DNA from 2 places in the Paenibacillus sp. NPDC056933 genome. Region 1 is predicted to be linked to the other one. Evidence: predicted binding sites of a transcription regulator. Region 1 holds the regulator's gene; the other holds the start of a gene.
The links. The regulator CtsR, encoded in region 1, represses protease genes until heat stress. The targets are predictions, from matches to a motif close to ATGGTCAATAAAGGTCAAACA.
Positions count from the first base shown of each region.

Region 2: a site for CtsR is predicted at 2,583-2,603, ahead of clpP (ATP-dependent Clp endopeptidase proteolytic subunit ClpP). Genes of this name have one in related genera too.

Region 1 is NZ_JBHUQN010000011.1:58,855-64,177, reverse strand. Features, by position in the region: gene ACFTRD_RS31800 (GNAT family N-acetyltransferase) at 1-1,044, shown strand, start outside; gene ACFTRD_RS31795 (CtsR family transcriptional regulator) at 1,515-1,976, shown strand; gene mcsA (protein-arginine kinase activator protein McsA) at 2,007-2,531, shown strand; gene mcsB (protein-arginine kinase McsB) at 2,560-3,630, shown strand; gene ACFTRD_RS31780 (ATP-dependent Clp protease ATP-binding subunit) at 3,828-5,323, shown strand, end outside.
Region 2 is NZ_JBHUQN010000005.1:46,691-52,013, reverse strand. Features, by position in the region: gene ACFTRD_RS26705 (hypothetical protein) at 96-938, shown strand; gene tig (trigger factor) at 1,074-2,414, shown strand; gene clpP (ATP-dependent Clp endopeptidase proteolytic subunit ClpP) at 2,793-3,383, shown strand; gene clpX (ATP-dependent protease ATP-binding subunit ClpX) at 3,396-4,649, shown strand; gene ispG (flavodoxin-dependent (E)-4-hydroxy-3-methylbut-2-enyl-diphosphate synthase) at 4,772-5,323, shown strand, end outside.

The DNA.
Region 1 (5,323 bases):
GGCGTGTATGAGGAAGGGCAATTGGGTGCGAAACTTCATATCATTCCTTTTCAAACCTATATTCATGGGAGATCGTTCGAGATGGGCGGTATTGCAGGTGTGGCCACATGGCCAGAATATAGACGCAAAGGCTGGGTAGCTGGGCTGTTAAAGCATGCGCTCGAGGAAATGAACCGGAATAAACAAAGTATATCGTTTCTGCATCCGTTTTCTTTTGCTTTTTATCGGAAATATGGATGGGAGACTTATGTTGAATTTAAACGATATATGGTGCCTACAGCTCATCTGCCTGCAAAAAAGGCAACGCCTGGTACGATTCGCCGCGGCGATCCGGGACTTAGCATATTCAAAGAAATATATGGTGCCTATGCTGAGCGCTACAACGGAACCCTAGTACGGGATGATGCGAGGTGGGAGAATTCGGTTCTCACCAATGGAACCAGCCAGAAGGCTGTATATTATGATGAAGCTGGTAAAGCACAAGGCTATCTTTTATATGAGGTTAAGGACAGAAAGTTTAGCATTAGAGAGATTATTTATCTCAATGAAGAGGCGAGACAAGCCCTATGGACCTTTATAGCCAACCATGATTCCATGATTGAGGAAGTGACATTACAGGCACCAGCCAGTGATATGCTTGCTTTTCAATTGGATAATCCGCGGATTCAGCAGGAAATTGTACCTTATTTCATGGCACGTATTGTGAGTGTAGAACAATTTATCTCACAGTATCCTTTTGCAAGCCCAGATTCGCCGATACAGATTAATCTACAGGTAGAGGATGCTCATGCACCGTGGAATGAAGGGGTATGGCAAATGAATATTGCAATGAACGGTACAGCTTCGATATGGAAACCTTCTGAGCTTCCAGCTGAAGATCAGACCGTTAAAGTCGATATTCAAACTCTTACCGCCATTTTAATGGGGTATTTTAGACCAGCAGACATGGCTCAAATAGGTAGACTCAAAGGTCCAACTGATGCGATTAAGGCACTGGAGCAAGCGATTCCTATACGGGAAACGTATTTAATGGATTTTTTCTGATCCTCGTAGAAGTAACGACATTTTCGGATCACTTTCATAGACTTAACTTGTATAGCAATACGTTGCTAGTGTGAGACAAATGGACTTCTCCAGCTTTTTTGGAGAGGTTTTTTTGTGTCAGCCGAATATTTCGTGTAAAATCGTAAAAAATGAATAGTACTCCCTCTTGGCAAAACCACAAAATATGCTATAATGGATATAAAGTCAAAGAAAGTCAAAGTCAACTAAAGGTTAAATACTTACGTAGCTTTCTTTCTGCAATCCGTTGGTGGAAGCCAATTAGAGGGTAGTACATCAGCGGATAAAGGCAATATTAAAGGACCTTCGAGCGTCCTTCGCTTACCTGTTAATGACCGTGGAAGATGAGTTTCGCTGTTTCCCCGATTGGTTAAATGGGTTGAGAAGGTGTACTCTGTGGGGGCGTGTGGGTCCTTATTGACTTAACGTTTCAAACAGTGGAGGATGAGTGGATGCGTAATATCTCTGATATTATCGAACAATATCTGAAGAGTATTTTGCATGAAAGTCCCGAAGGAATGGTCGAAATTCAACGTAATGATCTGGCTGATCAATTTTCATGTGTGCCTTCCCAGATCAATTATGTCATCAGCACCCGATTTACACTCGAAAAAGGTTACCTTGTAGAGAGTAAACGTGGCGGCGGCGGTTATGTTCGCATACAGCGGATTGAATTGCCGGCTCACTCGGCTCTGCATAACCATTTGCACCATAGTATCGGAGATGAGATCGGGCAGACAGCTGCCGAGGGTCTGATCTACCAACTGGAAGAAGCACGTTTCTTGAGCAAAAGGGAAGCCGGGTTGATGAGAGCAGCTGTATCGAGAGAGATTATATTGGTCAAACTTCCTTACCGGGATCAAATTCGTGCCAGAATGTTGAAGGCGATGTTAATATCTTTGCTCGGTAAATGAAAACTATCGGGATCAAGGGGGTACATCATTGTGCTGTGCCAAGAATGCAACAAACGTCCGGCAACGCTCCATTTTACGAAAATCGTGAATGGAGAGAAGACGGAGTTCCATATTTGTGAGTCGTGCGCTCGTGAAAAAGGGGAAATGATTCCCGGAACATCCAACGGATTTTCCATTCACAACTTATTGTCCGGGTTGCTTGATTTTGACCCCTCAGGCAAGAATGGCAGTGCGGGAGCAAGTCCTGCACAATCCCTTCGTTGTGAAGAATGCGGCATGACCTATTCACAGTTTAGCAAAATCGGCCGCTTTGGCTGTAGCTCATGTTATAAATATTTTGACAGCCGTTTGGATCCTTTATTCAAACGGGTTCATGGCAGCACTTCTCACGTAGGAAAGGTTCCTGCACGAGCTGGTGGCCGCATCAAGGTGAAACGACAAATCGCTGATCTGAAACGGGATCTTCAGGAGAGCATAACTCAAGAGGAGTTCGAAGAGGCTGCTCAAATACGTGATCAGATCAGGGAACTTGAAAAAGAAATAGCTCAGGAGTAAAGTTTGTGATGAGTAGGAGGGATGCGTAATGCCTAATCTGCGCTTTACCGAGAAGGCGCTCAGCGACTGGATGCGCAGTGATGCGGCTGATTCCGAAATTGTCATTAGCAGCCGTGTCCGAATCGCACGCAACCTGCAGCATGTTCCGTTTCCGATGCTGGCTTCCAATGAGCAATCGGAAGAAGTGCTGAATAAGCTGAGCGAAGTACTTCAATATGATGAGGTTCATGCCTTTGGAGATTTTCATACGCTGGATCTGATGGATATCGATGAACTCGACAAACGGGTGCTGGTGGAGAAACATCTGATCAGTCCCAGTCTTGCGAACGAATCCAGAAATGGTGCAGTTATTCTCAGTGAGGACGAATCTGTCAGCATTATGATCAACGAAGAGGACCATTTACGTATCCAGTGCCTCTATCCGGGGTTCCAGGTGAAAGAAGCCTGGGAGAAAGCTTCCGCTATAGATGATGCTTTTGAAGCGCATGTGGATTATGCTTTTGATGACCGCAGAGGATACCTGACCAGCTGTCCTACGAATGTAGGTACAGGTGTAAGAGCTTCTGTCATGATGCATTTGCCCGCTCTGGTGATGACACAGCAGATTGGCCGTATTCTAACCGCAGTCTCCCAAGTGGGACTGACTGTACGGGGAATTTACGGTGAAGGCAGCGAGGCAATGGGGAACCTGTTTCAGATCTCGAACCAGATTACACTGGGGCAGACAGAACAAGAAGTCATTGATAACCTGCACAGTGTTGTGTTACAGATGATAGGGCATGAGCGTACCGCCAGAGAACGGTTAATGACCGACTCCAGATTACGGATTACCGACAGAGTGATGCGTTCATACGGCATATTGTCGCATGCAGCCATCGTCGATTCGAAGGAAGCTGCACAGCGTCTGTCCGATGTTCGACTTGGTGTAGATCTCGGCTTGTTGGACGGTCTGTCCATAACCGTGATGAACGAGTTGAATGTGATGACCCAGCCGGGTTTTTTGCAGAAAACATTCGGGGAAGAAATGCGGACAGATGAGCGTGACATATATCGTGCCCAGTTAATCCGGGATACGATCAGTGCAGCCAATCAATCTTAGATTGTCTCAAGCGTTATTTACAAAGGTTTCACGTCGCATCTGCGGCTTTTATATAAAAGGGCATTTTCTACCAATCAATGAGATAAATGCCGAATGATTTATTCGCAGCACGGCTGCAAACAAAAATGATATGAAGAATACGGTGGGATCCGTTCTACAGCCCCCGTTTTATCCAAAACCATGGAGGTGCAGGAGATATGATGTTTGGAAGATTTACGGAACGGGCCCAAAAGGTGCTCGCATTGGCGCAGGAAGAAGCTGTCCGTCTTGGTCACAATAACATCGGTACAGAGCACATTCTGCTCGGCCTCATTCGTGAAGGCGAAGGCATCGCAGCCAAAGCGCTGATCGGCTTGGGACTCGGATTGGAAAAAATTCAGGATGAAGTAGAAACGCTGATTGGCCGTGGCCAGGAGCAGCCTACGAACATTGCATATACGCCTCGTGCGAAAAAAGTAATTGAACTGTCTATGGATGAAGCCCGGAAACTAGGCCATACCTATGTAGGCACTGAGCATATCCTGCTCGGACTGATTCGTGAAGGTGAAGGGGTTGCAGCACGTGTGCTGAACAACCTGGGTATCAGTTTGAACAAGGCACGTCAACAGGTGCTGCAACTGCTTGGCAGCAGTGAAGCCGTATCCAGTCATAACGGTACACCTGCGAATGTCAGCACACCAACCCTGGATAGTCTGGCACGTGATCTTACGGCGTATGCCAGAGAGAATAATCTCGATCCGGTGATTGGACGTAGCAAGGAAATCGAGCGTGTTATTCAGGTCCTGAGCCGTCGTACGAAGAATAACCCGGTACTGATCGGTGAACCAGGTGTAGGTAAAACAGCCATCGCTGAAGGACTTGCACAAAAAATCATCGCTAACGAAATTCCGGAAACATTGCGCGACAAACGTGTCATGACGTTGGATATGGGCTCTGTTGTGGCAGGTACAAAATATCGTGGTGAGTTCGAAGATCGTCTGAAAAAAATTATGGATGAAATTCGTCAAGCGGGTAACATTGTCCTGTTCATTGATGAATTACACACCCTGATTGGTGCGGGTGGAGCGGAAGGTGCAATTGATGCTTCGAACATTCTGAAACCGGCTCTGGCTCGTGGAGAATTGCAGTGCATCGGTGCAACGACCCTGGATGAGTACCGCAAATATATTGAGAAGGATGCTGCGCTTGAGCGTCGTTTCCAACCGATTACGGTAGATCAACCTTCTCCGGAAGAAGCCATTCAAATTCTACACGGCTTGCGTGATCGTTACGAGGCGCATCACCGGGTGAAAATTACGGATGAAGCGATTGTACAGGCGGTTAAACTGTCTGACCGATACATTACCGACCGCTTCCTGCCGGATAAAGCGATCGACCTGATTGATGAGGCGGGTTCCAAAGTAAGATTGAACTCTTACACCATCCCACCAAACCTCAAACAACTGGAAAGCCGTCTCGAAGATATCCGTAAGGAAAAAGACGCAGCGGTCCAAAGTCAGGAGTTCGAAAAAGCAGCAGCACTGCGCGACACGGAACAAAAAATTCGTGAAGAGCTGGATGTAACGAAGAACCAATGGAAAGAAAAACAAGGACGTACGGATTCCGAAGTAACACCTGAGGATATCGCGCAAGTGGTGGCTAACTGGACTGGAATTCCGGTGAACAAGCTGAAAGAAGAAGAGACACAACGTCT
Region 2 (5,323 bases), on a different contig from region 1:
CCATTAAGGAATCCACGACCCCGGAAACCGAGCACAGCAACAATATCGTGCTGTTTCCTAAGACGCTGGACTATTACCAGATTCAATTGACGGTTATGCTAGAAAACGAACGATACGGTGAAGCGATGGACCTGCTTCGCTTTTTACTGCAATGCCAAGGGCAGGAAGAGCGGCATTACGACGAATGGCGAGCGTTGCTCGAATGGCTTCAAGCGGCTTTCCCTCATTACGGGGAAGATCCACCGATGGTCCATGAAGAGCGCGAGGAAGAGGAAATCAGTGAAGAGGACATGGCACGTCAACATGCCCGGTCCAAACTGGAGCAGGATGATGGTTATGCTGATAAACTGCTTCGAACTGTGATGGAAGAGCCGTTATCCGAACAAACGATGCTGGCTTTGGAGCAGCTTGCCTATCTCGATCGGCCGGAGATTGATGATTCGCTGACTGGTTGGCTCAAAGACAAGACATTGCATCCCTTGCTTCAGTTTCGTGTGCTGCAGACATTGCGCCGTCGTGGAGTTCAGGGTGTTATTGCATTTACTCGTGGGGAAGAGCCGGTTGAAGTGGAGATAGATACCGTTCCTCTTAGACCTGAAGATTTCCCGCTCCAGATTGTTCAGATTCTTGAACGGGTAGCGGATCAGACGGAGGTTCATGAACCTACGCTCTTTTATTTTGCCCAGGAATTGTGGATACAATATGTCATGGCGGTGTACGGAACCCGTGATTATATGTCCATGCTGGAAGAAAATGATTCCATGACAGATATATGGGCAGCTGCTCTACATATGACCGTTGCAGACAGTCTGGGAGGTTCACATGACGAGGAAGATACTCGCTCAATGTACGCTGTGACAGGGGCGATGCGCTTTCGTCTGGAGCAGGCATATCGATCGATGAAGCAGTTTGTTTCAGCCGGTTTGGACGGTCAATAGGAGTCGGAAACGTTTTCCTCAAACCGTATCAAGGGATTCCCCTTGAAAAAGAATCTAATCTTGTTTATACTAAAATGGTTATTTTGTACGTGATTGCCTACGTGAACATGTGAATTTTGGAGGGGAAAGTATACAATGAAAGCAACTTGGGAAAAGATAGAGAAGAACCTAGGGGTTCTTGAGGTTGAAGTGGGTGCAGATCGTGTAACTGCAGCACTCGACAAAGCTTTTAATAAAGTGGTTAAACAAGCAAACGTACCTGGATTCCGTAAAGGTAAAGTTCCACGTCCAATTTTCGAGGCTCGTTTTGGTGTGGAAAGCTTGTATCAAGAAGCCATCGACATTTTGCTTCCTGAAGCTTATACAGAAGCCATCGACCAAACGGATATTTTCCCGGTTGATCGTCCTGATGTAGATATCGAACAATTCGCTAAAGGACAAGTATTCAAGTTCAAAGCGAAAGTAACCGTTAAACCTGAAGTTACACTGGGTGACTACAAAGGCGTTGAAGTTGCTGTAGCCAAACATGAAGTAACGGATGCAGAAGTGACTGAAGAGCTCGAGCGTCTTCAACAGCGTCACGCTGAACTCGTTGTTATCGACGAAGGTTCTGCACAAAACGGTGATGTTGCTGTAATCGACTTTGACGGTTCCGTTGATGGTGTACCGTTTGAAGGCGGACAAGCTGAGCGTTATTCCCTGGAACTTGGCTCCAACACGTTCATCCCGGGATTTGAAGAGCAGGTTGTGGGTCTGTCCACAGGTGACTTCAAAGACGTTGAAGTAACTTTCCCAGAGAGCTATCATGCAGCTGAACTGGCTGGCAAACAAGCGGTATTCAAAGTGAAAGTACATGAAATCAAACGTAAACAGCTCCCTGAACTGGATGACGAGTTTGCAAAAGATGTCAGCGAATTCGATACGCTTGAAGAGTACAAAGCTGATCTGAAAACACAATTGGAATCCCGTAAAGCAGACGAAGCCAAAGCAGCTCAAGAAAATGCTGTTGTAGAAAAAGTGGCTGAAAATGCTGAAGTGGACATTCCTGCTGCAATGGTTGACAGCGAAGTACAAAACATGATGCGTGATTTCGACAACCGTCTGCGTAACCAAGGGATGAACCTGGAAATGTTCCTGAGCTTCTCCGGTCAAACACAAGCTGACCTTAGAGCGCAAATGCAGGAAGATGCTTCCAAGCGTGTTCGCAACAACCTGGTTCTTGAAGCAGTTGGTAAAGCGGAGAACATCGAAGTGTCTGACGAAGAAGTGAATCAAGAGCTCGAAAAAATGGCTGAGTCTTACAAGCGTCCTGCTGAGGAGATTCGTGGCATTCTCGAAGGTAATGGTTCCCTGGACAGCCTTCGTGATGAAGTGAAACTGCGTAAAACGATTGACGTTCTCGTTGAAAACAGCAAAGTTGTTGAAGCTGTTGAAGCTCCAGCTGAAGAAGTTGCTGCAGAAGCTGACGAAAAATAAGACAAGCTGTTACGTAATGAACAGCTGAATAAACGATAAGGCACGTGAATCATTGCGTGCCTTATTTTTAAATTATGGCATCCATTTTATAGATGATTCAGTGATAATATGGGTGTAAGTCGTTGCGATATTTGGTTATGCATATTTAACATCCCATGGTTCCACTTTAAATAAAAAAAAGGTGAAACGGCATAGGAATGCTCCAATTTGCACATACATAGAAAACATGGTTAAATATGATCAGGCTAAAAAGTAAACTCACTTCGTCTTGACACTACTTGTGAAAAATGACATTGTCATAGGAACGTGTTAGAATGAATTTGGGTTTGCTTTACAGGTAGCCTATGTCTAATTACATGTAGAAAAGAGGTTGGTCTCATGAGTCTGGTGCCAATGGTTGTTGAACAAACCAATCGAGGCGAGCGGTCTTACGATATATATTCGCGTTTGCTGAAGGATCGCATTATTTTTTTAACCAGTGCGATTGATGACGATGTAGCCAATCTTGTCATAGCGCAGCTTTTGTTTTTGGCAGCCGACGATCCAGAGAAGGATATCAGCTTGTACATTAATTCACCTGGTGGTTCTGTCACCGCAGGGATGGGTATATACGATACGATGCAATATATCAAGCCGGATGTATCGACCATTTGCGTAGGTATGGCAGCAAGCATGGGCTCGTTATTGCTGACAGCCGGTGCTCCTGGCAAACGATACGCGCTGACGAACAGTGAAGTGATGATTCATCAGCCGCTTGGCGGCGTTCAGGGACAGGCTGCGGATATCAAAATTCACGCAGAATGGATTATTAAAACACGTCAGAAACTGAATCAAATATACGTCGATCGTACAGGTCAACCCCTTGAGAAAATCGAGCGGGACACAGACCGTGACTTTTTCATGAGTGCTGAAGAAGCCAAAACGTACGGCATTATTGACCAGGTGCTCAGCAGACCGATCAATTCCTAAAGGGGTGGTTTCATGTTTAAATTTAACGATGAGAAAGGGCAATTGAAATGCTCTTTTTGCGGTAAATCTCAGGAACAGGTGCGTAAGCTGGTCGCTGGACCAGGCGTTTACATTTGTGATGAATGTATCGAACTTTGCACCGAAATCGTTGAGGAAGAGCTCGGTCATGACGAAGAACTGGACCTTAAAGATATTCCAAAACCGAAAGAAATTCGTGACATTCTTGACCAATACGTTATTGGACAGGATCAGGCGAAGAAGTCTTTGTCAGTTGCGGTTTACAATCACTATAAGCGCATCAACACACAAAGCAAGATTGAGGACGTTGAATTGCAAAAAAGTAACATTTTGCTATTAGGACCTACGGGTTCTGGTAAAACGTTGCTGGCGCAAACGATGGCCAAAATCCTTAATGTTCCTTTTGCTATTGCTGATGCAACTTCATTGACTGAAGCAGGTTATGTCGGCGAGGATGTAGAGAACATTCTGCTGAAGCTGATTCAAGCTGCTGATTATGATGTGGAAAAAGCAGAACGCGGCATTATTTATATCGATGAAATTGATAAAGTAGCGCGTAAATCCGAGAACCCATCCATTACACGTGATGTATCGGGTGAAGGTGTTCAACAGGCGCTCTTGAAAATTCTGGAAGGAACTGTAGCTTCCGTACCACCACAAGGTGGCCGTAAGCATCCACATCAGGAATTCATCCAGATTGATACCACCAACATCCTGTTCATTTGCGGCGGTGCCTTTGATGGCCTGGAACAAATGATCAAACGCCGGATCGGTAAAAAAGTGATCGGCTTTAACACTGTTACGGAGCAAAAAGATCTGAAACCGGGCGAATATTTGGGTATGGTGTTGCCGGAAGACTTGTTGAAATTCGGTCTGATTCCGGAGTTCGTAGGTCGTCTGCCAGTCATCTCCACGTTGGAGCCGCTGGACGAAGATACATTGGTACGGATTCTGTCCGAGCCAAAAAATGCGCTGACCAAACAATATCAAAAATTGCTGGAGCTGGATAATGTGAATCTGGTGTTCGAACCAGCCGCATTGCTTGCGATTGCGAAGGAAGCCATTAAACGTAACACGGGTGCACGTGGACTGCGTGCCATTATCGAAGGCATTATGCTTGAGATTATGTACGAAGTGCCTTCCCGTGATGATGTTACGAACTGTGTCATTACAGAAGAAGTCGTTGAGAAGAGAGTCGTGCCTGAACTGAGCCAATCGAAGGACGACAAGCAGGAAGAAAGTGCCTAATTCAAGGTGAATATTCCGTTTCAACACTGAAATATAGACTTGTCAGTTCTCCACTCCTGGCAGAAGGCGAATCATGTCTCTGTCAGGGTGGAGCTTTGACGTTGTGGGGAGAGAAATCACTCATGTTTTTAAGACAAGATACACGTCCCGTAAAAGTGGGGAACTTAACGATTGGTGGCAGCAACGAGGTCATCATCCAGAGCATGTGTACAACGAAAACGGCAGACGTTGAGGCAACCGTGGCAGAGATATTGCGGTTGGAAGAAGCAGGCTGCCAGTTGGTGCGTGTAACGGTAAACAATGAGGAAGCCGCCGCAGCCATTAAGGAAATCAAGAAGCGGATCCATATTCCGCTTGTAGCGGATATCCATTTTAATTATAAACTGGCTCTTCTTGCGATTGAGAACGGCATCGATAAAGTACGGATTAATCCAGGCAATATCGGTAAACGTGCCAAAGTAGAAGAAGTCGTCAAAGCTTGTAAAGAGAAAGGTATTCCGATTCGGATCGGGGTAAACGCAGGTTCTCTGGAAAACCATTTGCTCGAAAAATATGGTTATCCAACAGCTGATGCTATGGTAGAAAGTGCACTTTATCACATTGGTATCCTGGAAGAATTGGATTTCCATGATATTATTGTGTCTCTCAAAGCCTCGGATGTACCGATGGCGATT